4 regions of the Kocuria sp. CPCC 205261 genome follow, and region 4 is predicted to be linked to each of the others. Evidence: riboswitches for the same ligand, from Rfam matches in the RefSeq annotation. Region 4 holds a riboswitch; each other region holds the start of a gene.
What was found. Region 4 has a riboswitch for thiamine pyrophosphate ahead of RF646_RS05155 (bifunctional hydroxymethylpyrimidine kinase/phosphomethylpyrimidine kinase). Riboswitches for the same ligand answer to the same signal wherever they lie in the genome.
Positions count from the first base shown of each region.

Region 1: another riboswitch for thiamine pyrophosphate. It lies ahead of RF646_RS02610 (ECF transporter S component); the one in region 4 lies ahead of RF646_RS05155 (bifunctional hydroxymethylpyrimidine kinase/phosphomethylpyrimidine kinase).
Region 2: another riboswitch for thiamine pyrophosphate. It lies ahead of thiO (glycine oxidase ThiO); the one in region 4 lies ahead of RF646_RS05155 (bifunctional hydroxymethylpyrimidine kinase/phosphomethylpyrimidine kinase).
Region 3: another riboswitch for thiamine pyrophosphate. It lies ahead of RF646_RS11030 (3-oxoacyl-ACP reductase); the one in region 4 lies ahead of RF646_RS05155 (bifunctional hydroxymethylpyrimidine kinase/phosphomethylpyrimidine kinase).

Region 1 covers NZ_JAVKPU010000001.1:560,229-565,985, forward strand. The annotation lists gene RF646_RS02595 (aminotransferase class IV) at 1-2, shown strand, start outside; gene RF646_RS02600 (energy-coupling factor transporter transmembrane protein EcfT) at 87-890, opposite strand; gene RF646_RS02605 (ABC transporter ATP-binding protein) at 887-2,653, opposite strand; gene RF646_RS02610 (ECF transporter S component) at 2,650-3,273, opposite strand; TPP riboswitch at 3,332-3,438, opposite strand; gene RF646_RS02615 (DUF4235 domain-containing protein) at 3,559-3,831, opposite strand; gene mnhG (monovalent cation/H(+) antiporter subunit G) at 3,959-4,324, opposite strand; gene RF646_RS02625 (monovalent cation/H+ antiporter complex subunit F) at 4,321-4,590, opposite strand; gene RF646_RS02630 (Na+/H+ antiporter subunit E) at 4,587-5,234, opposite strand; gene RF646_RS02635 (Na+/H+ antiporter subunit D) at 5,231-5,757, opposite strand, start outside.
Region 2 covers NZ_JAVKPU010000001.1:501,494-507,250, forward strand. The annotation lists gene RF646_RS02315 (putative glycoside hydrolase) at 1-120, shown strand, start outside; gene RF646_RS02320 (PhzF family phenazine biosynthesis protein) at 260-1,111, shown strand; gene RF646_RS02325 (thiol-disulfide oxidoreductase DCC family protein) at 1,108-1,524, shown strand; gene thiE (thiamine phosphate synthase) at 1,698-2,360, opposite strand; TPP riboswitch at 2,481-2,605, shown strand; gene thiO (glycine oxidase ThiO) at 2,595-3,881, shown strand; gene thiS (sulfur carrier protein ThiS) at 3,878-4,144, shown strand; gene RF646_RS02345 (thiazole synthase) at 4,147-5,088, shown strand; gene moeB (molybdopterin-synthase adenylyltransferase MoeB) at 5,085-5,757, shown strand, end outside.
Region 3 covers NZ_JAVKPU010000011.1:45,518-51,274, reverse strand. The annotation lists gene modA (molybdate ABC transporter substrate-binding protein) at 1-370, opposite strand, end outside; gene RF646_RS11045 (molybdopterin-binding protein) at 391-792, opposite strand; gene RF646_RS11040 (enoyl-CoA hydratase) at 917-1,699, opposite strand; gene nadE (ammonia-dependent NAD(+) synthetase) at 1,843-2,670, shown strand; TPP riboswitch at 2,800-2,931, shown strand; gene RF646_RS11030 (3-oxoacyl-ACP reductase) at 2,977-3,741, shown strand; partial or broken gene RF646_RS11025 (LLM class flavin-dependent oxidoreductase) at 3,812-5,118, shown strand; gene RF646_RS11020 (phosphatidylserine/phosphatidylglycerophosphate/cardiolipin synthase family protein) at 5,227-5,757, opposite strand, start outside.
Region 4 covers NZ_JAVKPU010000003.1:171,196-176,952, reverse strand. The annotation lists gene RF646_RS05160 (Rne/Rng family ribonuclease) at 1-2,883, shown strand, start outside; TPP riboswitch at 2,964-3,059, shown strand; gene RF646_RS05155 (bifunctional hydroxymethylpyrimidine kinase/phosphomethylpyrimidine kinase) at 3,047-4,600, shown strand; gene rplU (50S ribosomal protein L21) at 4,838-5,149, shown strand; gene rpmA (50S ribosomal protein L27) at 5,196-5,450, shown strand; gene obgE (GTPase ObgE) at 5,602-5,757, shown strand, end outside.

The DNA.
Region 1 (5,757 bases), on a different contig from region 4:
GAGCGCGTCACGGGTGGTCGCGCCCGCACCGCCCGTCCCATCTCGACATGCCCGGGCGCGAGTGCTCCCCCGTCACCTTGGGCGCATCACTGCCAGATGAAGCGGTGCGCCCCCGTGAGCAGGGACAGCGTCACTGCGGCGACCGCGATGAGCACGGTGGCACACCCCACGACCACGTCCACGCGGCCGAAACGGGGCACGCGCGCCCATGTGCGCGGACCCGCCCCGAAACCGCGCGCCTCCATGGTCATGGCCAGGCGCGTGGCCCGGCGCAAGGACTGCACGAGCAATGTGAACGCGAGACCGGCGAACTCGGTGAGAGCGGCCCACGGGCCCCGCGTTCCCCCCGCACCGCGGGCGCGCCGGGCCGCCGCGAGCACACCCCACTCGGTGACCATGACCTCCACGAGCCGCAGGGCTGCGAGCGCCGCGAGCACGAAGCGTGCCGGCAGCTTGAGGGTTTGGGCGAGACCGTCCGCGAGGTCCGTGGGGTCGGTCGTGAGCAGCACGGTGATCCCGGGCAGCGCGATCGCGAGACCACGCAGGGCGATCGCCCCACCGGCCGCGAGCGACCCCGTGGTGATCGTGATCCACCCCAGGTGTAGCAGGACGGGACCGCCCTCCGGGGAGAGCACCGCGGTCCCCCACCCGCTGATCAGGGCGGCCACCACGATCGGCCATAGGGTTGTGAGCAGCCGCCACGGACCGATCCCGGCGGCAGCGAGCAGGAGCAGTTGGCCCCCGAGCGCCACGCCGCTCGTCACGGGGTCCGCGCTGACCACGAGCACCGCCGTGATCACGAGAGCCCCGAGCAGTTTCACCACGGCATTCGTCCGGGCGAGCAATCCCGCGCGGGCCACGGCGGGCAGCACGCTCGCGACCGTGCTCATGAGCCGAGCCTCAGCTCGTGCGCACCCAGGGCCGCGACCAGATCCCGGTCGTGGGTCACGACCACCACGGCCGTGCCCCCGTCCAGCTCCTCGACCAACAGGTCCACGAGCTCCTTCCAGGTCCGGGCGTCCTGACCGAACGTGGGTTCGTCCAGGATCAGCACGCGCGGGGACGCCGCCAGGACGGTGCCCACGGACAGCCGCCGCTTCTGCCCGCCGGACAGGGTGAACGGGTTGGCCTCGGCGAGCTCCTCGAGGCGCAGCCGTCGCAGCAGCTCGGCCACCCGGGCGTCGTCCGCGTCCGCCATCGCGTCGGTGACGCGCGCATCGCGACGGCCCACGCGGCGTCGTCGTTGCCGGGGACCGAACTCGAGTTCCTCGCGCACGGTGGGGCGCAGGAACTGGTGTTCGGGATGCTGGAACACGGTGCCCACGCGGGAGACCAGTTCCGCGCCGTCCCACAGGGAGGGATCAGCGGGCGCGTCGGTCGCGAGGGCGTCCGTGGCCCACACGGTGCCGCGCACGGGCAGCAGCAGTCCGGCGAGGGTCAGCGCGAGGGTGGACTTCCCGGCGCCGTTGACGCCTGTGACGGCCAGCGCGTGCCCCGCGCGGACGTCCACGGTGATGTTCTCGGCCGCCGGCGCCGCCCCCGTGCGCACGTCCGGCTCCGGGTACGCTTCCCCGCGCCGCCACGCGGCGAGCGCCCGACGACGCCGCCGCGCGAGCGCCCGCCGTCCCGGTTGGCTCCGGGACACGGCGAGATCGCGTGCGCTCAACAAGGTGGTGCCCGGTGCGACGGCGGCGGGCACGGTGGTGAAACCACCCGTATCCTGCGCAGACTGCGCGACATCCGAAGCCCTCATGGGCGACGCGGCCGGCGCATTCTCCGTAGGCACAGCGGGCGGCGTGATGCCGTGTGGCCCCGCGGAGGCAGCCGTCTGCCGTACCGCGGGATCCATGCCATTCGAGGCATGCACGGGAGTGCGAGTGCGCGGCACCCAGCCGGGGACCCACGTACCCTGGTGCTGCAGCAGGTCCCGGGCGTCCTGCAGGGTCTGCTGCGCGGGGCCGTCGAAGGCCACCCGACCGTCGTCGGCCAGCACGATCACACGGTCCACGACCGGTTCCCACAGGGCCACCCTGTGCTCCACGACCACAAGGGTGGTCCCGTCCTCGCGCACCGCATCGGCCACGGCGCGGCACAGCTGCTGCGCCCCCTCGTGGTCCACGCTCGCCGTGGGTTCGTCCAGCAACAGCAGCCGCGGGCACATGGCCAGGGTCCCGGCGAGCGCGAGACGTTGTTTCTGCCCCCCGGACAGCGCCGTGGTGGGGTGGTCGAGCGGGAGATCCAGACCCGTGCGCGCGAGCGCTTCCCGCACACGCGGCCAGATCCGCTCGCGGGGGACGGCGAGGTTCTCGAGGCCGAACGCGACGTCGTCCCCCACGCGCGACAGGACCACCTGCGTCTCGGGGTCCTGGTGCATGAAGCCCACCGCGCCGCGGGCGTCGCGCGGGTCGACACCCCCGACGCTCAACCCGCCCGATGCGGAGCGGCCGTCAGGGTCCTGGTCCACACCGGCGAGCGCCTGCAGGAGCGTGGACTTGCCCGCCCCGGACGGGCCCAGGAGCAGGACACGTTCGCCGGGCTCGATGATCAGGTCCAGGTCCACCAGACTGGGCGTCTCGCGGCCGGGGTGATGCCATCCGAACCCCTCCAGGACCACCCGCGCGCCCGTGAGTTGCACGGTCGGTTCCGCGGTCATCGGCGCACGGCGCCGGAGGCCAGTGCTCCGAGGACACCCGTGGCCTGCAGGGCCCTCATCACGGCCCACATGAGCAACCCTGCGATCACGGCCCCGGAGAGCGTGGTCAGCGCCGCGTAGACGACCTGCTGATCCAGAGCCCACTCGAAGTTGTACATGATGTTCTCGCTCACGCCCAGGAACAGCCCGGATACCGCCCCACCGATCGCCGCGGTCACGGGACCGAACCGGCGGTAACGGGTCAGGAGGAACACGACCTCCACACCGAGGCCCTGCACCAGACCGGAGAGCACCACGAGCCACCCGAAATGCGTTCCCAGGAAGCCCTCGATCACGGCCGCGAGCAACTCGCAGAACAGAGCCGCGCCCGGTTTGCGGATGATCAGGGCGCCCAGGGTACCCGCCACGAGCCAGCCCCCCGCGATGAGCCCCGCGGACGGCGGGTAGGCCACCGTGCCCGCCGAGACCGCCGGGTACAGGAGGTTGGACCACATCCAGAAGATCACGGCGCACACCGCGGCCAATACGGCGGTGACCACGATGTCCACGACCCGCCACGACGAGCTGCGGTAGCCGCTTGCGCGCGGTGTACGGGTGGGGGTGTTACCGACCTGCGTCATGCTGAATCCTCCTGAAGATCCCAGGAGGGGAAGAACACCACCCGCCGTTGCGAGCGGGTCCTTGAGATACTCGACTCCCTAGCGCCGGTACGAGCCGGATCAGGTTCGAGGGTCTGCGCTCACGCGCACTCTCAGCGCCGCGGTGGCGCTCCCCTGTCGTTGAGACGCCAGTCTAGACCACGACGGCGGGTGGCCGGGCATCTCTCGTGCCCGGCCACCCGCCGTCGTACGTGCGTCCTACGCGGCCCCGGCCCACCCGTACAGGGGGGCGCGGGACCCGCCGGCTCAGATCTCGCTCTGGGAGCTGCGGGAGGGATCGGAGTCCTTGGACTCGAACTTGGCCACCTGGCGGGAGATCCCCACCTTGATGACGGTGCCCACAACACCGGTGATCACGGCCCAGATGATGATGTCGGTCCAGGCCTCGTCCGGGTCCGGGTTCTTGGCGGGGGGCTCGTTGCCGGTGACCTGCTTCCACACCGCGGACAGACCCTTGTTGGCCAGGGCCACACCACCCAGGGACGCCACCGTGCCGAAAATGTCCATTACCTTGTTCATGAGGTTCTCCTTGTCTTGTGGGTGCCGGCGGCACCGGGCGGCCGACGACGTCGTGCTCGTTGCCCAGCATACGAAGCGCCGGGCGCGACGGGGCGGAAGGAACCCGGTCCCACCGAGAATTACGTCCTCAGCGAGATTCTTCCTCGCCGGCGCGAGCGACGACCTCGCGCAGCTCGTCCTCCACGAGGTTCTTCTGGTTCAGGTGCTTGGAGCGGTAGGCGGCGCGGCCCACCATGTGCGCGGACACGGGCACCGTGAGCAGCTGGAACAGCCACGCGAGGATCATCAGCGGGATCATGCCGGGATTGCCGCTCTCGATCGCCACGGCCGTGAGCAGCAGGAGCAACCCCAGGACCTGGGGTTTGGTGCCGGCGTGCATGCGCGAGAGCAGATCGGGGAAGCGCACCAAACCCACCGCCGCGGCCAGGGACATGAGGGACCCCCCCACGAGGCACAGCAGCGCGATGACGTCCAGGACGGTGTGCCAGTTCATGAGCGCTCCAACCCCACATTGCGCGCGACCGTCACAGACCCCAGGAAGCCCACCAGGGAGATGATCACGAGCAGGATGATGTTGCTGGAGTGGTGGTTGTACACCATCTCGATGGCGAGACCCGCACCCACGATCGCGAGCAACACGTCCGTGGCGATCACCCGGTCCAACAGGGACGGGCCCTTGGCCAGCCGGTAGATCGTGCCCGCGGCCGCCACGGTGAGAATCGCACCGCACACCCACACGGCGACGTCAAACATGGTCATGGCCGCTCCTCCCCACGGCCGTCCAGGGCCTTGTTCATCTTGGTGGTCGGCGACGCGACGGCGCCGGAGGCGTCCGCGCCGCCCGCGCCACCCGAGGCCTCCAGTGTCGCGAGGTCCTCCTTGGAGCCCATGATCTTGATCCACGCCGCCTCGATATTAAGCGCGGACTCCCGGAACGACTCCGCTTCCTCCGGCGTGGAGACGTCCAGCACGTGGAAGTACAGGATCCCGTTGCCGCGATCCACCTCCACCACGAGCGAGCCCGGGATCAGCGCCATGGTGTGACCCACGGCCGTCATGAGCAGGTCGTTGTTCTGCCGCAGCTTCACCCGCAGCACCGCGTTGTGCACCTTGGGGCCCTGCATGAGCGCGACACCGAACACGTGGATGCTGGCCCGGGCCACCTGCCAGATGAACGTGACCACGAACAGCGCGAAATGCAGGACGTTGAACCGCCCGGACAACCGCACCGGGGGCAGCGTGAGCGTGCGGGTCACGAACACCGCGAGGATCAACCCGAAGACCAGGTTGCCCACGCTCCAGTCACCCCACAGGGCCCCCCACACGACCACGAGCCACAGGATCAGGGGCAGCTCGGCCCGCAAGGAGTTCCGGGAGCGTCGCTGCATCGGGGACGTACTCATCGGCCCTCCTCGCTCACACCACCGGGACCCACGGGGGCCAGCACGGCATTGACGTATCGATCCGGATTGATCAGGTTCTCGGACGCGTTGTCCGCGAGATCGAACAGCGGCCCGGCGAAGACCGTGAGTGCCACACCCACCGCCACGAGCGCGGTGGTCGCGCCCACCATGGTCCCGGGCAGCAGCACCACGGGGGACCGGCCGGAGAAGCGGCTGCCGGACTTGCCCGCCACCGCGCGGGACGTGCGGGGGCGGCGGCCCTCCGCGGTGGTGGCGCGCAGCACGGGGTCCGGGTACTCGGCGTCGTCCACGTTGCGCAGGAACACGCGGTTCCACACGCGGATCAGGGCCATGAGCGTGAGCAGCGAGACGAACACGGACACGCCCACGAGTAGGTAGCTCAGCCACGTCCCGGCCTCGACACCGGCCTCCAGGAGGGCCACCTTGCCCAGGAAGCCCGAGAACGGCGGGATGCCGCCCAGGTTCAGGGCCGGGATCATGTACAGCACCCCCAGCAGCGGGG
Region 2 (5,757 bases), on a different contig from region 4:
GACCGCCGACGACGCCGCCGCGTCCGGGTGCCGCGCGGCATGGTCGACGTCCGGGGTCGGGCGGCGGGGTCCCACCTGGTGCTGCAGCCCCGCCGCGGGGTGGTGCTGCGGCGGGGGTGAGCCCACCGGGGGTGCGGGGCATCGCGTGCCGGACGCCCGTCCGGCACGCGTGTGCGCCGGACATGTTGTCTCTGGCCGCGCCGTGTGAGGCCCGGGCGCGAGGTGACACCCCGTCGGCGCATCGTGATGGAATCACCCCATGAGCCCAATACCTCGTCCGCGCCCGTTCACCCAGGTCGACGTCTTCTCCCGGGAGCCCTATCTGGGCAACCCGGTGGCGGTCATCCTGGATGGCACCGATCTCACCGACGACGCCATGGCCCGCTTCGCGCGCTGGACCAACCTGTCCGAGACCACGTTCGTGCTCCCACCCACGGACCCGGACGCCGACTACCGGCTGCGCATCTGGACCCCGGACCGTGAACTGCCGTTCGCCGGTCACCCCACCCTGGGCTCGGCCCACGCATGGCTCACCGCGGGCAACACCGCGCGTGCCAAGGACGTCATCGTCCAGGAATGCGCCGCGGGCCTCGTGCGGATCCGCCCCTCCGACGACGGCGCACTGACCTTCGAGGCCCCACCCACCGACCGCACGGGAGACCTGGGCCCGGAATTGCTCGGGGGCGTAACCGCGGCCCTGGGCCTGCGGGACGAGCAGGTCGTCGCCCATCAGTGGGTCGACAACGGCCCCGGCTGGGCTGCGCTGCTTCTGGCCGGCGCCGAGGACGTCCTGGCGATCGAGCCCGACCTTCCCGCTCTCCACGGCGCCAAGATCGGCGTGGTGGGTCCCCACCCGCAGAGCAGCCCGCACCAGTTCGAGGTCCGCGCCTTCGTGGGTGGGACCGGCGGGTACGAGGACCCCGTCACGGGAAGCCTCAACGCGAGCCTGGCCCAGTGGCTCATCCGTACGGACCGGGCGCCCGCGAACTACATCGCCCGACAGGGCACCCGCATGGGACGCAGCGGCCTCGTGACCGTGACGTCGGACGGGGACCACGTGTTCGTGGGCGGACACTGCACCGCGTGCATCGACGGGACGGTGCTGCTGTGAACCCCCCGGGCACCGAGCAGGGCGCGTCCCTGCACCTGGTCTTCGACGGCAACTGCGGGTTCTGCACGCGCTGCGTGGGATGGGCCCGGACACTGGACCGCCATGACCGGATCGCCCTGCACGCCTACCAGGTCCCCGGCGTACTGGAGCGGTTCGGACTGACGAATGCGGAGGGCAACGCGTCGGTGTGGGCCGTCCTATCCCGTTCCGGTGAGCGATCCTCGGGGGCGCACGCGGTGGCCGTGACCCTGGACACCGCCCTGGGCATCCGGGTGTTCGAGCCGTTCTACCGGTTACCGCCCGTGCGGTGGGTCCAGGACCGCGTGTACCGGTGGGTGGCCGATCACCGGGGGAAGTTCCCCGGTGTCACCCCGTGGTGCCAGCAGCACCCCGGGCAGTGCGGGACCCCGTAACGGTTCCGCTCCGCGTACCGAGCGAGCCGTGCCACCCGCGCGACGGCAAGACACTGCGGCGCCATGACTCCATGACTCCGCCCCGACGCGCACCACCCCACCGAACACGTCGCCACCCGAGCGGTGCCATCCCACCGCGGCGCCGCCGCTCCACCGCGTTCAAAGATCGAGTCTCACCCGGGCAGCGTGTCCCGCAGCGCCCGCGCCGCCGCGGTGACGTCCTGCGCATCGGTCACGGCCCGCACGACCACGATGCGCGAGGCACCCGTGTCGAGCACGGACGGCAACCGCGCGGTGTCGACCCCGCCGATCGCGAAGAAGGGCTTGTCCCCCGCGTGCTGAGCGGCGTAGCGCGGCAGCTCGAGCCCCACGGCCGCGCGACCCGGCTTGGTGGGGGTCTCCCACACGGGCCCGGTGCAGAAGTAGTCGAGCCCGGCGTCGGCCACGGCGGCGTCCACCTGGGCCGGGGAGTGACAGGACCGCCCGATCACCACGTCGTCCCCCAGGACCCGCCGAGCCTGCGCGGTGGTGAGATCGCCCTGGCCCACGTGGAACACGTCCGCGCCGGTGAGCAGCGCGACGTCCGCGCGGTCGTTGACGGCGAAGAGTGCGCCGTGCTCACGGGCGACGTCGGCGAGCACCTCGATGGCCTCAATCTCCGCGGCAGCCTCGAGGGATTTGTCCCGCAACTGGATGATGTCCACCCCGCCCTCGTACGCGGCGTGCAGAAATTCGCGCAGGTCACCGCGCTCGTGGCGCGCCGTGACGCACACGTACAGTCGCGCGTTCTCAAGGGCGGCGCGGCGCCCGGTACCCGTCTGGCTCGTGTGTCCCATGCGGCCATCGTGGCACGAACCGCGCGCCCGCGGACACCTCGCCCGATCAGCCCGCCGCGAAGTCCCCCTGCGTTCCACAGCTAGGGGTGATTAGACTGGCAGGGCCGTTCGTCGCCGTTCGACGAACTCCACGGGAGTCCGCACACGTTGGCAACAACCACCGCAGCGGGCTGAGAGGGCGTGAGCCGCCGACCGGATCACCTGATGCGGATCATGCCGCCGGAGGGAGGAACAATGCCCGAGCACCTCGGTGACCACGTGGTCGTGGCCGGAGCTGGTCTCGTGGGCCTGGCCACGGCCTTCGAACTACGACGCCGCGGGGCCGCCGTGACCGTCGTCGATCCCCGCCCGGCGTGGGGCGCCACCCGCGCGGCCGCGGGCATGCTCGCACCGATCGCCGAGACCCAGTACGGCCAGGAGCGCCTCTACCCCCTCATGCGCGCCTCCGCCGCGGAGTACCCGGATTTCGTGGAGCGCGTCACCGCGGCCACGGGCCTGCCCACGGGTTACCGCACCGAGGAGACGCTCGTGGTGGCCGCCGACGCCGCGGACGCCCGGTCCCTCTCCGACCTCGCCTCCCACCAGATCGCCTCCGGGATGGACGTGCAGGAGATCTCCACGCGCGAGGCCCGGCACCTGGAACCGGCCCTCGCACCGCGGTTGAGCGGCGCGGTGCGCATCGTCTCCGACCGCCAGGTGGACCCCCGGATGCTCGCGGCCGCCCTGGTGGAGACCCTGAACTGCCCGCACCTGACCACCATCGGGGACGTCCCCGACGCCGGACCGGCGCAGTGGCTGACCTCCCGCGTGGACACCGTGCTGACGTCCCGCAGGGAACCCCGGCAGGCCACGGGCGTGCAGGTGGACTCCGGTGAGGTGATCCCCGCGGACGCCGTGGTCGTGGCCACCGGGCTGACCGCCAACACCATGGGCGGGCTGCCCGAGGGACTCGACCTCCGATTGCGCCCGGTGTTCGGGGACATCCTGCGGTTGCGGGTTCCCGAGACCGCCCTGGCCCCCGGGGAATCGCATTTGCTCACGCGCACGGTGCGCGCCCAGGTCCTGGGTCGGCCCGTGTACATGGTCCCCCGCGAGGACCGCACCCTGGTGCTGGGCGCCACGAGCCGTGAGGACGGGCGCGAATCCGTGCTCGCCGGTGGCGTGCACCAACTGCTGCGGGACGCGCGCACCGTGGTCCCCGCGATCGACGACTGCGACGTCCTGGAGATGATGGCCCGCGCCCGCCCGGGAACCTCCGACGACCTGCCGTACGTGGGGAAGACCTCGGTGGCCGGGCTCGTGATCAGCACGGGTCACTTCCGTCACGGCATTCTGCTGACCCCCGTGGCGTCCCGGCTCGCGGCGGAGCTCGTGACCGGCGTCCTGGACCCGCTCGCGGACCACGAGTCCGACGCCGCGTTCCTCGCCGACACCGACCCGGCCCGGCACTCGAACCCCGCCCCCGAGGCCCCGTTCACCACACCCGAGAGCTATCCCCAGATGCATGGAGGACTCGAATGATCGCGCCCGAGCCCACAGACAATTCCTCCACGGCCGTCGTGAACGGCTCCCCCGTGACGGTGACCCCGGGGTTGACGGTCGCGAGCGCCGTCGTCGACCTCACGGGCCGCGAGATCACACCCGAGGGCACCGCCGCGGACGGTCATCCCCTGGGGATCGCCGTGGCGGTGGACGACGCCGTAATCCCCCGCTCCCTGTGGGCCACGACCCCCGTGGAAGCGGGTCAATCCGTCGAGATCGTCACCGCGGTGCAGGGAGGCTGAACATGACCACGCACGGAACCCCCCTGACCGTGGCCGGGGTGGAGCTCTCGTCCCGGCTGATCATGGGTACCGGGGGCCTCACCGATTTCGCAATGCTCGAACGGGCCCTGCTGGCCTCCGGGACGGAACTGACCACGGTGGCCCTGCGCCGCTTCGCGCCCGGCCCCGCCTCGCCAGCGGGCGCGCAAGCATCCGGCACGGCGAACCGGGCGAGCGGTCGCGCGGGAGGTGGCGCAGCGGCGTCGTCGACCGGGACACCGCAGGACAGCCTGTACGGGCTGCTGCGCCGCAACGACATCCGGGTGCTGCCCAACACCGCGGGGTGCTACACCGCGCGGGACGCCCTGCTGACCGCTGAACTGGGGCGCGAGGCGCTGGAGACGGACTGGGTCAAGCTCGAAATCATCGCGGACGAGGACACCCTGCTCCCGGACGGTGTGGAGCTGCTGGACGCGACCGAGAAACTCGCTCGGCGCGGTTTCAAGGTCTTCGCGTACACGTCCGACGACCCCGTGCTCGCGCTGCGACTCGAGGACGCCGGGGCCGTGGCCGTGATGCCCCTCGGTGCTCCCATCGGCACGGGTCTGGGGATCCTCAACCCGCACAACATCGAACTCATCGCGTCCCGCGCGTCCGTGCCCGTGGTGCTGGATGCCGGGATCGGCACGGCGTCCGAGGCGGCCCTGGCCATGGAACTCGGGTGCGACGCCGTCCTGCTCGCGTCCGCCGTGACCCGCGCGCAGGATCCCGTGGCCATGGCGAGTGCCATGAAGCACGCCGTGCTCGCGGGGCACCTGGCCCGCGGCGCGGGGCGGATCGCGCGGCGCACGCACGCCGTGGCGTCCTCGCCCATGGCGGGGCGCATCGACACCGCCGACGCGCCCCGCGGGGACTGGCCCGCGCCTTCATCCACCACCCCACAGCTGGAATCGCAGGTTTCATGAGCACCCCACTACCACCCCTCGTGGCCCCCGCCTCCGATCTGAGTCGCGAGGAACTCGAACGCTATTCACGCCACCTCACGTTGCCGCAACTGGGCGAGGAGGGGCAGCGTCGGCTCAAGAACGCACGCGTCCTGGTGATCGGCGCGGGCGGGCTCGGCGCTCCCGCGCTGCAGTACCTCGCGGCCGCCGGGGTGGGGACCATCGGCGTGGTCGACGACGACGTCGTATCCGTGTCCAACCTGCAACGCCAGGTGGTCCATGGGATGGCCGACATCGGCCGGCCCAAGGTCGATTCCGCCGCGGATGCCGTGGCCCGGCTCAACCCCCTGGTCACCGTGCACCGCCATCCCGAGCGGCTGAGCACCGACAACGCCCTGGAGATCTTCTCCGGCTACGACCTGATCATGGACGGCGCGGACAACTTCGGCACACGCTTCCTGGTCTCGGACGCCGCCGAACTCACCGGCATCCCCGTGGTGTGGGGCTCCATCCTGCGTTTCGACGGCCAGGTCTCCGTGTTCTGGTCCGGTCACGGCCCCGTGTACCGCGACCTGTTCCCGGAAGCGCCCGCGCCGGGCCAGGTCCCCTCGTGCGCCGAGGGCGGTGTGCTGGGCATGCTCCCGGCCACGATCGGCTCGGTCATGGTCACCGAGGCGCTCAAACTCATCA
Region 3 (5,757 bases), on a different contig from region 4:
TGTCCTTGGGTACCGCGAGGGTGAGCACATTGGTCGCGAACACGCTCGGCTCCCCCGCGGCCAGGCCCGCGTCCGTGAGCTTCTTCATGTTCTTCTGATCGGCGGAGGCGAAGACGTCCGCGGGGGCGCCCTCGGTCAGCTGTTGCACGAGCCCGGACGAGCCTCCGTAGTTCATGCTGACCTTCACCCCCGGGTGCGCCGCCTCGAACGTGCGCGCGAGCTCGTCGAAGGAATGGGTCAGCGAGGCCGCCGCGGACACCCGCAGGGTCGTCTCCTGATCGGACGACGACGCCGCGTCCCCTCCCCCGTCCGACGCTCCCGCACATCCGGAGAGCGCCACCGCGCTCACCGCGCAAGCCAGGGCGCGCATGCGTGTCGCCGCGCGCCCCATCACTTGCGCCCCTCGGTCTCGACGATGACCGCGGTGGACTTCACCACGGCCGTGGCCACGGACCCCGGTTCCAGCCCCAGGTCACGCACCGCTTCCGTGCTCATGAGCGAGACGATCCGGTGCGGGCCGCACTGCAGCTCCACCTGGGACATCACGGGATCGGAGGTCACGGCGGTCACGAGTCCCACGAGGCGGTTGCGCGCCGAACTGTTCACCCCGGCGGGATCCTGAGGGCTCACGGCGTTGTCGCGCGCGTATGCCGCGAGTTCGGCGCCGTCCACCACGGCGTACCCCGCGGAATCCTTGTGCCCGGTGAGCGTGCCCTGCTCGATCCACCGCCGGACGGTGTCATCGCTGACGCCCACGAAGGTCGCGGCCTGGGAGATACGGAGGTGGGTCATGGGAGGAGTTTATCCGCATCTGCGGAACCACGGCCGTGTTTGAACCGCACTTGCGTAGTGTTGACCTGACACGCGACGACGCCGCGCGGACCGGGCCGCGCGGCGTCGTCGTCCCCTACAGGGCTCATTCGTGGGAGAACCGCGCCTTACGCTTCTCCGCGAACGCGGACATGCCCTCCTTCTGGTCCGCGGTGGAGAACAGCCCGTGGAAGACCCGCCGCTCGTGCTGGACGCCGGCCCACAACCCGGACTCGTACGCGGCATTGACGGTCTCGACCGCGTGCTGGGCCGCGGGCTTGGACATCTCCGCGATCTTTCCGGCGACCTCCAGGGCGGTGTCCATGAGCTCGTCCGCTGCGACCACGCGGGAGACCAGACCGGAACGCTCGGCTTCCTCGGCGCGCATCTGCCGTCCGGTGAGGATCATGTCCATGGCCTTGGCCTTGCCCACGGCGCGGGTGAGGCGCTGGGTGCCGCCCATCCCGGGGATCACACCCAGGGCGATCTCGGGCTGACCGAACACTGCAGTGTCCGCGGCGAGGATCAGATCGCACATCATCGCGAGCTCGCACCCACCGCCGAGCGCGTAACCGGCCACCGCGGCGATCTTGGGGGTGCGCAGCCGGGCGAAAGCGTCCCACCCCGCGAAGAAGTCCTCGTGGTACATATCGGACGCGGACTTGCCGGACATCTCCTTGATGTCAGCACCGGCCGCGAAGGCCTTCTCCGAACCTGCGAGGATCAGCGCGCCGATCCCCGAGTCACGGTCCAGCTCGGTCGCGGCGGCCACCACGTCCCGCATGGTCTGTTCGTTCAGCGCGTTCAGTGCCTTGGGACGGTTCAGGGTGATGACACCCACGCGTCCCTCGCGGCGGACTTCAATGGTCTCGTAGGAGTTCTCGTTCATGTGATCAGCATCTCATAGGTCCTCCGGGGGGCGGGTCCGAGCGTGGGGGCCCAGCGCCGGCCTCCGTCCTCCGTCCTCCGGGCCACGGGACGGGCCGGCGGTAGGCCCCTGTCCCCGCGGGAACCGGCCACTAGCATGGACGCATGCGTGAATTGCAAGCACAGATCATTGCCGAGCTCGGCGTCTCTCCGCAGATCGATCCGGAGCGGGAGGCCCAACGCCGCGTCGACTTCCTGAGCGACTACCTCAAGGCCACGCACACCGCGGGGTTCGTCCTGGGGATCAGCGGCGGCGTGGACTCCACCCTGGCCGGGCGCCTGGCCCAGCTCGCGGTCGAGAAACTGCGCGAGGACGAGATCAAGGCCGAGTTCGTGGCCATGCGACTGCCTCACGGGATCCAGCACGACGAGGCCGACGCCCAGGCGGCGCTCGAATTCATTCAACCGGACCGGGTCATCACGTACGACGTCGCGCCGGCCGTCCGCGGTTTCGAGTCCGCCTACGGTGCCGCGACCGGTGAGCAGCTCACCGATTTCACCCGTGGTAACACCAAGGCCCGCGTGCGTATGACGGCGCAGTACGCGGTGGGCGGGGACCACAACCTGCTGGTGATCGGCACGGATCACGCGGCGGAATCGGTCACCGGGTTCTTCACCAAGTTCGGCGACGGCGGCGCGGACGTCCTGCCCCTGGGCGGGCTGAACAAACGGCAGAACCGCCAGGTGCTCGCGTACCTGGGAGCCTCCGAGCAACTCGTGGGCAAGGTCCCCACCGCGGACCTCCTGGACGAGAACCCCGGGCGCACGGACGAGGACGAGCTGGGCCTGCGCTACGACGACATCGATGACTTCCTCGAGGGCAAGGACGTCCCCGAGGAGGTGGCCCGCAAGATCGAAAGCACGTTCCTGCGCACCCGCCACAAGCGCACGGTCCCGGTGACCCCGGCGGACGAGTGGTGGCGGGAGGGCTGATCCTCCCCGCCCGCGCGATACCCAAGGGGACGACCCTGGCCTGACTGCGCTGGACAACCGCATTGGCCATGCCCGCCGACGGCCTGCGCCGTGCGCGACCCCGGTCCGGACCCCTGTGCTTAGACTGGGCCCAGTGACACGGGGTGCCGCTGCACGTTCCCACGACCCACCGGGCCGGGGAGCCCTGGAGGCAATGGCTGAGATGACACCCGTCGAACCTGTCCAGTTAGTACTGGCGAAGGGATGTCACGGTGGCACCGCACGGGTGGCGCACCGCGTTCTTCGCCGTGAGCCACAGGAGTGAGCATGCGGATCGACACCACCATCGTCCTGATCACCGGAGGAGCCCGGGGTCTGGGTGAACACCTCAGCCGAGCCTTCGCCCGCGAAGGCGCCCGGGTGGTCGTGAACTACCACGCGAGCGAGGACCGCGCCCGCTCACTGGTGCGCGAACTCGGTGAGGACAAGGTCATTGCCGTTCGGGCGGACGTGACCGATGCCGGGCAGGTGCAGGAGATGGTGGCACTCGCCCAGGACCATTTCGGCGCGCCCATCACGGTGGCCGTGAACAACGCGCTGGTGGACTTCAGCTTCAACGGGGACGCCCGCCCCTCGCTCGAAAACCTCGCCGCCGAGGATCTTTCCCAGCAGTTCACCGGCGCGGTCGTGGGCGGACTCAACGTGATCCAGGCGGTCGTCCCGGGGATGCGCCGGTCCGGACACGGGCGCATCATCAACATCGGCACCAATCTCTTCCAGAACCCCGTGGTCCCCTACCACGACTACACCGCAGCCAAGGCCGCCCTGCTCTCCCTCACACGTACGGCGGCCAAGGACCTGGGGGCCCTGGGCATCACCGTGAACATGATCTCCGGTGGCCTGCTACGCACCACGGACGCGAGTGCCGCTACCCCGGCCGAAGTCTTCGACGCCATTGCCGCCGGTACGCCCCTGGGTCGGGTCACCACCCCGGAGGAGTTCGCGGACACCGCCCTCTTCTTCGCCTCCGACTGGTCCCGCGGCGTCACCGGGCAGAACCTCGTGGTCGACGGTGGACTGGTGATGGACTGACATGGCCGCCCCGCACGACACCGCGCGGACCCCGTCCGCCGCCCCTGCGGCGTCCACCCGTCCCGCCCAGGTGAACCAGCCGCCCGGGACACCCGCCCGGACGCTGCGCCTCAACGCCTTCCTCTACGGGGCCGGCCACCACCAGGCCGCGTGGCGCGCGCCGGGCTCCCCGGTGCACCGCCTCACGGACATCGCCTACTACGAGGAGCTCGCGCGGACTGCCGAACGCGGTCTGTTCGACGCGGTGTTCTTCGCGGACGGGCACAGCGTGGGTGACGTCTCCGGCGGGCCCCGCTGGAGCCTGGAACCCCTGACAGCGCTGTCCGCGATGGCGCGGGCCACCGAGCGCGTCGGCCTGGTTGCACGGTGTCCACCACGTTCTTCACCCCGTTCCACGCGGCCAGGATGCTCGCGTCCTTGGACCACATCTCGGGCGGGCGAGCGGGGTGGAACGTGGTGACCTCCATGTGGGATGCGGAAGCCCGCAACCACGGCTACCGGGCCATGCCGCCCAAGGACGAGCGCTACGAACGCGCCCGCGAGTTCGTGGAGGTGGCCCGCGCCCTGTGGGCCAGCTGGGACGAGGACGCCGTCACCGCGGACCCCGAGGGCCAGTGGGCGGACCCCTCCAAGCTGCACCGCCTGGACCACGAGGGCCGCCACTTCCTGGTGGACGGACCCCTCACGGTCCCGCGCTCCCCGCAGGGGGAACCGGTCCTCTTCCAAGCGGGTGCCTCCGGGCCCGGCAAGGCACTCGCGGCCGACTTTGCAGAGGGGATCTACGCCGTGGCCTACGATCTGCCCGCCGCGCAGGAGTACTACGCGGCGGTGAAGGCCGAAGTGGCCCGCGCCGGGCGTGATCCCGGTTCCGTGATCGTGATGCCCGGTCTGGTCACGTACGTGGGCCGCACGCACGAAGAGGCCCTCGAGAAGCAGGCCCGCGTGGACCGTTTGCTCCCTGTGGAGCAGTCGCTCGCACAGCTCTCCACGTTCGTGGAGCAGGACTGCGCGCAGTGGGACCTAGATGCGCCCGTGCCCACGCTGCCGCCCCTGGAGGAGTTCACCGGTCCGCAGGGCCGCTACAGCACCATCCTGCGGATCATCGAGGCCGAGCGCCCCACGGTCCGCCAGTTGCTCGGCCGCCTCGCCGCCGGCGGGGGTCACTGCACGATGGTGGGCACCCCGGAGTCCATCGCGGATCGCATGCAGGAATGGTTCGACAACGCCGGCGCGGACGGCTTCAACCTCATGCCGCCCGTCCAGCCGGACTCCCTGGACGACTTCGTGGACCTCGTGGTCCCCGAACTCCAGCGCCGCGGCCTGTTCCGCACCGCGTACACCGCCACCACGCTGAGGGGTCACCTCACGCGGGGTTGAGGCCCCGCTGCGCAACCCCGCCACAGGACGACGACGCCGCCCCGCACGGTGGGCGGGGCGGCATCGTCGGTGGCGTCAGCGGCGTCGTCGCCGATCGGAAAGGTCCGGTCAGAGGAACGGGCGCAGCGGTACCAGGATCGTCTCGGCGACCCGTGCCATGGGGTGGCGATCGCGCCATTGGGGCGAGGACAGCTCCTCACAGTGCTCGCTGTCGGCGAGGAAGACCTTCTCCATCTCGGCCGCGAAATCCGGGTCCACGATCTCCACGTTGGTCTCGTAGTTGAACGAGAGGGAGAGCCGGTCGATGTTGGCGGTGCCCACGGTGGACCACTCGCCGTCGATCGTGGCGGTCTTGGCGTGGATCATGCAGGCGGCGTACAGCAAGATGGTGACCCCACCCTCCAACAACTGGCCGTAGAACCCGCGGGACACCCAGTCCGCCAGGATGTGGTTGGAGTCCTTGGGGACCATGATCCGCACATCCACCCCGCGAACGGCCGCGTCCAGGAGGCAGTCCAGGATCTGCTGGTCGGGGATGAAGTAGGGCGTGTTCACCCAGATGTGGTGCTGCGCCCTGTTGATCGCGTTCATGTACATCTCGCGGATGGGGTACACGAGCTGGATGGGCAGGTTCGCGGA
Region 4 (5,757 bases):
GGCTCGGCCGAGGCGAGCGACGAGCAGACCGACACCTCGGAACAGACGGACGCGCAGACTGTACAGGCCGAGGAGTCCGCGAACGACCAGCCCAGCACCCAGGAGAACTTCGGGGCCTTCGGTCCCGGCGCCTCCCTCATGTTCCATGCCCCGGACCCGGACGAGATCCGCCGTGCCGCCGAGGAGCAGGCTGCCCGACTGCGCGAGGCCGCCAAGGAACGCGACGCCCAGCGCGAGGCCGAGCGGGCCGCACGCAAGGACGTGAACAGCGAGGACGACGTGGACAGCGAGGACGACAAGTCCGGCGAGGTCACGAGCAAGCGGCGTCGCCGGCGGCGTCGCGGTGACGAGGACATGGAACTCGTGGACGAGTCCGACGGCTCGGTGACCCGGGTCCGCGCCCCGCGCGGTGCCGGTGAGGGCACGGGCAGCGACGAGGTGACCGGGGTCAAGGGCTCCACGCGGCTCGAGGCCAAGCGTCAGCGTCGTCGTGAGTCCCGGCAGTTCGGCCGCCGCCGCCACGTGATCACCGAGGCCGAGTTCCTGGCCCGGCGCGAATCCGTGGAGCGCAAGATGCTCGTGCGGCAGAAGGACGACCGGATCCAGATCGGTGTGCTCGAGGACGGGATCCTTGCCGAGCACTTCGTCTCGCACACCCAGCAGGACTCGCTGATCGGCAACGTGTACGTGGGCAAGGTGCAGAACGTGCTGCCGTCCATGGAGGCCGCCTTCGTGGACATCGGCCGCGGCCGCAACGCCGTGCTCTACGCCGGTGAGGTGGACTGGGACGCCGCCGAGCTGGGCAGCAAGCCCCGCAAGATCGAGAACGCCCTGAAGTCCGGGGACACCGTGCTCGTGCAGGTCACCAAGGACCCCGTGGGGCACAAAGGTGCTCGGCTCACGAGCCAGGTGTCCCTGCCCGGTCGCTACCTCGTCTACGTCCCGGGCGGTTCCATGACGGGGATCTCCCGCAAGCTCCCGGACGTGGAGCGCCAGCGGCTGAAGAAGATCCTCAAGGACCGGTTGCCGGAGGGCGCGGGCGTGATCGTGCGCACTGCGGCGGAGGGTGCCTCCGAGACCGAGCTGACCAACGACATCAACCGGCTGCGCTCGCAGTGGGAGCAGATCCAGGACAAGGCCAAGTCCACCAAGACGCTGGCCCCGGAGATGCTGTACGCGGAACCGGACCTGACCATCAAGACCGTGCGGGACGTCTTCAACGAGGATTTCACCGCCATGGTGGTCCAGGGCGAGCAGGCGTGGGACAACATCGAGGCTTACGTGACCTACGTGGCGCCCGACCTGCTGGACCGCCTCGAGCGCTGGACCGGCGATGACGACCTCTTCGAGCACATGCGCGTGGAGGAGCAGATCCAGAAGGCCCTCGAGCGCAAGGTCTTCCTGCCCTCCGGCGGATCGCTCGTGATCGACCGCACCGAGGCCATGACCGTGGTGGACGTCAACACCGGCAAGTTCACGGGCTCCGGGGGCAACCTCGAGGAGACCGTGACCAAGAACAACCTCGAAGCCGCCGAGGAGATCGTGCGGCAACTGCGGTTGCGGGATATCGGCGGGATCATCGTGGTGGACTTCATCGACATGGTTCTGGAGTCCAACCGCGATCTCGTACTGCGCCGGCTCGTGGAGTGCCTGGGCCGGGACCGCACGAAGCACCAGGTGGCCGAGGTGACCTCCCTGGGTCTCGTGCAGATGACGCGCAAGCGCATGGGTACGGGGTTGCTCGAGGTCTTCTCCGAGCCGTGCGAGGAATGCGCGGGCCGCGGCGTCGTGGTCCACGACCACCCCTTGAAGGGCCGCTCCGGCGCGGCTCCCTCCGACCAGCGCGGCACTCGACACGAGCGTAAGCGTTCGCGCAACAAGCAGCACAACGGTGCGCAGGACAAGCCCAGGAACGGCAACCAGCACCACGGTTCGGACGAGCCGGACCAGGCGCGCGTGGAGGCCACCCGCACGGCGTTGGCGAACATCGCCGCGGCCTCCTCCCACGACGAGTCCGACGACGCCGCACGGAATGCTTCCCAGGGCACCGCACCGCAGTCCGGGGGCGGGCAGGCCGAGGACACCGGTTCCCAGGAGCAGCAGACCTCCCGCGGTCAGCAGGGCGGGGAGCACGCGTCCGAGAACTCCCACGGGGAGTCCGAGGGCGGGCGCCGTCGCCGCAAGCGCCGCGGCAAGCGCAGCCGCGGTCGCGGTCAGCAGGGCGAGGACAACGCCGTGCAGAACGACGGTTCCGGCCGGGACGGTTCCGGGAACGACTCGCGCGGGGATTCCCGGTCCGAGGACCGTTCCGGTGGGGACTCGTCCGCGAGCCTCACGATTCACGGCGAGGTCATCGAACTGCCCCACGGGCAGTCTGAGCAGCGGGGGAGCGAGGGCACCCAGGAGGCCCTGTCCCTGGATTCGCTGAGCGCCGCGTTCACGGATGCGGGCGAGGACGAAACCTCGACCGAGGGTGCCGTTCAGGATGCGGACGCCGCGTCCCAGCCGCGGGAGGCGGTGTCGAAGCGGTCGGCCGCCGGACACGCGCCGTCGAACTCCGGGACTGCGCAATCCAGTGCAGGGCAGACGAGTGCCGCGCAGCAGCAGACTTCCGGGGCAGCGTCGTCCGCTGGCGGGAACCGGCCGGCGGAGGCGCCGGCGGCTCCGGCCCGACGGCGTCGTGGGTCGCGGCGTGCCGTGGCGCCGGCGGCCGCGCCCGGAACCGCGAGCGTGGAGACCCACGAGTACACGCAGGAACGGCAGGTCAGCCGTTTCACCGCGGAGGCCGGGGCCGTGGCCCCCGCGGCGTCCGGTGACCAGCCCACCATCGTGGGTGTGGGCATCAAGGCTCAGGACATCACGATGACCGGCAAGCAGGACTGAGTGACCGGCGGCTGGATCCGTCGCCACGCGAGCACCGCAGGGGCACCCGGGATTCCGGGTGCCCCTGTGGCATGATCGGGGACACACACACGGGGTGCTGCGCACTGCGGCTGAGAACACACCCGTCGAACCTGATCTAGCTCGTACTAGCGAAGGGATTGTCGTGGACACCACGCCTTCTACCGCCATACCCCGCGTCCTCTCGATTGCCGGAACCGATCCCACGGGCGGGGCGGGTCACGCCGCGGACCTGAAATCCATCGCCGCACTGGGCGGGTACGGGCTGAGTGTGATCACCGCAGTGGTCGCCCAGAACACCCGGGGCGTCGTGAGCGTACACACCCCACCCGTCCAGGTCCTGCGGGACCAGCTGGATGCGGTCGCCGGGGACGTCACCCTGGATGCGATCAAGGTGGGGATGCTCGGCTCCGTGGAGGTCATCGACACGGTCCGGGACTGGCTCATGGTGGGGCGCGCACCCGTGGTCGTGATCGACCCCGTCATGGTCGCCACGGCCGGTGGGCGATTGCTGCGTCCGGACGCCGAACGGGCCCTGCGGGAGCTGCTGCCCCACGCGAATCTGATCACCCCCAACCTCCCGGAACTCGCGGTGCTGGCCGAGCGCCCCGTGGCCGCGACCTGGGACGAGGCGCTCGAGCAGGGACGCGCGGTCGCGGCGGCGTTCCATACCCGGGTCCTCGTGAAGGGTGGCCACTTGGCCGGGGACACGACCCCGGACGCCCTGTTGCTCCCCGGTCAGGACGAACCCGCCGCGTTGTTCGAGGGTCGCAGGGTGCACACGCGTAACACCCACGGCACCGGGTGCTCGCTGTCCTCCGCGGTGGCCACGGTCGTGGCGCGGACCGGGGACTGGCCCGAGGCGATCCGCACGGCCCGCACATGGTTGCGCGGTGCACTGCGCGGCGCGGACGAGTTGCACGTGGGTCACGGCAACGGTCCCGTGCACCACATGCACCACGTCCAGCACCTCGTCACGGATCCGGCGTTCGTGATGACGGCCGCCGCGGAATCCGAGGGCCCCCGGTTCACCGATGAACTGTGGGAGGAGAGCGCCCCGGTGCGTGAACGCATTGCCGCCCTGGCGTTCATCCGGGGCCTCGGGGACGGCACCCTGGACCCGGGCGAGTTCGAGCTGTACCTGGACCAGGACATGCAATATCTGCAGTACTACTCCCGGGCGCTGGCCCTGCTCGCGGCCTCCGCCCCGGACGAGCGTGCGCGCGAACACTTCGCCGCGGCGTCGGCCTCCGTGGTCTCGGTCGAGTCCGCGCTGCATCGCGCCCGGCTCGGGGACCGGGAGCCCATGCCGCCGAGTGACGTCACGAGCAGTTACGCGGACTTCCTGCTGGCGCGCACGGGTCAGGACGGCTTCGCGGTGGGCTCCGCCGCGATCCTGCCGTGCTACTGGCTCTACGCCCACGTGGGTGCGGAGCTCACCCGTCGTGCCCGCGTCGCGGGACCGCAGCACCCGTTCGCCGACTGGCTCAGCACGTACGACGATCCGGACTTCCAGACCGCGACCGAGTCGGTGCGCGAGATCGTGGACCGGGAGGCCGCCCACGCGGACCCGGCCACCCGGGAGCACATGCGCCGCGCGTTCCACCGGGCGTGCGCGCTCGAGCTGGCCTTCTTCGCGCAGACGACCCCGGCGACGTCGCCGGAGGGCGAGCGGCGCGCCGCGGCGCAACTGGCATGACTTCGGGTGATCGGGTAGGCTGGGGTGTCGGTGCCGAGCGCCGGTGTGTGTCATATCCAGTTCACGCACCAGGTTGCGGCACACTCGGGCGAACATCCTGAATCGATGCGATAGCCACGCGGAGAATGCGGTCGGTCATGGATCACCGCGGCGTGATGTCTCGACATTCGCAGTCCTCCAGGAGTACGCCCGACCCACACACGTAGTCCATAGATGTCGAGAGAAGTGAGTTCCCAAGTGGTGTACGCGATTGTCCGCGCAGGCGGCCGCCAGGAGAAGGTTTCCATCGGAGACCTCGTGACCCTTGACCGCGTCGCCGGCGAGGCAGGCAGCACCGTAGAGCTTCCTGCGCTGCTGCTGGTCGATGGGGACAAGGTCACCTCCGACTCCAAGACCCTGGCGAACGTCAAGGTCACCGCCGAGATCGTCGAGGACCTGCGCGGTCCCAAGATCTCGATCATGAAGTACAAGAACAAGACCGGTTACAAGAAGCGTCAGGGCTTCCGCGCCGAACTGACCACCGTCAAGGTCACCGGCATCGACGCCTGAGTATCCGGCTCCCCACATACGTTTCCAACGAAGGTAGGCACACACCATGGCACACAAGAAGGGTGCGAGCTCCACTCGCAACGGCCGTGACTCCAACGCCCAGTACTTGGGTGTGAAGCGCTTCGGCGGCCAGTCCGTTAACGCCGGCGAGATCATCGTCCGCCAGCGCGGCACGCACTTCCACCCGGGCGTGAACGTGGGCCGCGGCAAGGACGACACCTTGTTCGCCCTGGCCGCTGGCGCCGTCGAATTCGGCACCCGCCGCGGTCGCCGCGTGGTCAACATTCAGACCGCCGAGTAATTCTCATTCGGACCCCTGGGTCCACCCGCCGCCACGACCCCGTGGCGGCGACCACTAGAGGGTGGGCGCTTCACGCGCTCACCCTCTAGTCTTTTCAGAAAACCCCGGTCGACCCGCTCGCAGCAGGTGACCCCTACCACCGAGGAGCCGCGTGGCTAGTTTTGTAGATCGAGTGATCGTGCACGCCACGGGCGGTAACGGCGGCCACGGCTGCGTGTCCGTCAAGCGCGAGAAGTTCAAGCCCCTGGGCGGCCCGGACGGCGGCAACGGCGGCGACGGTGGTTCGGTGATCCTGCGTGTGGACGGT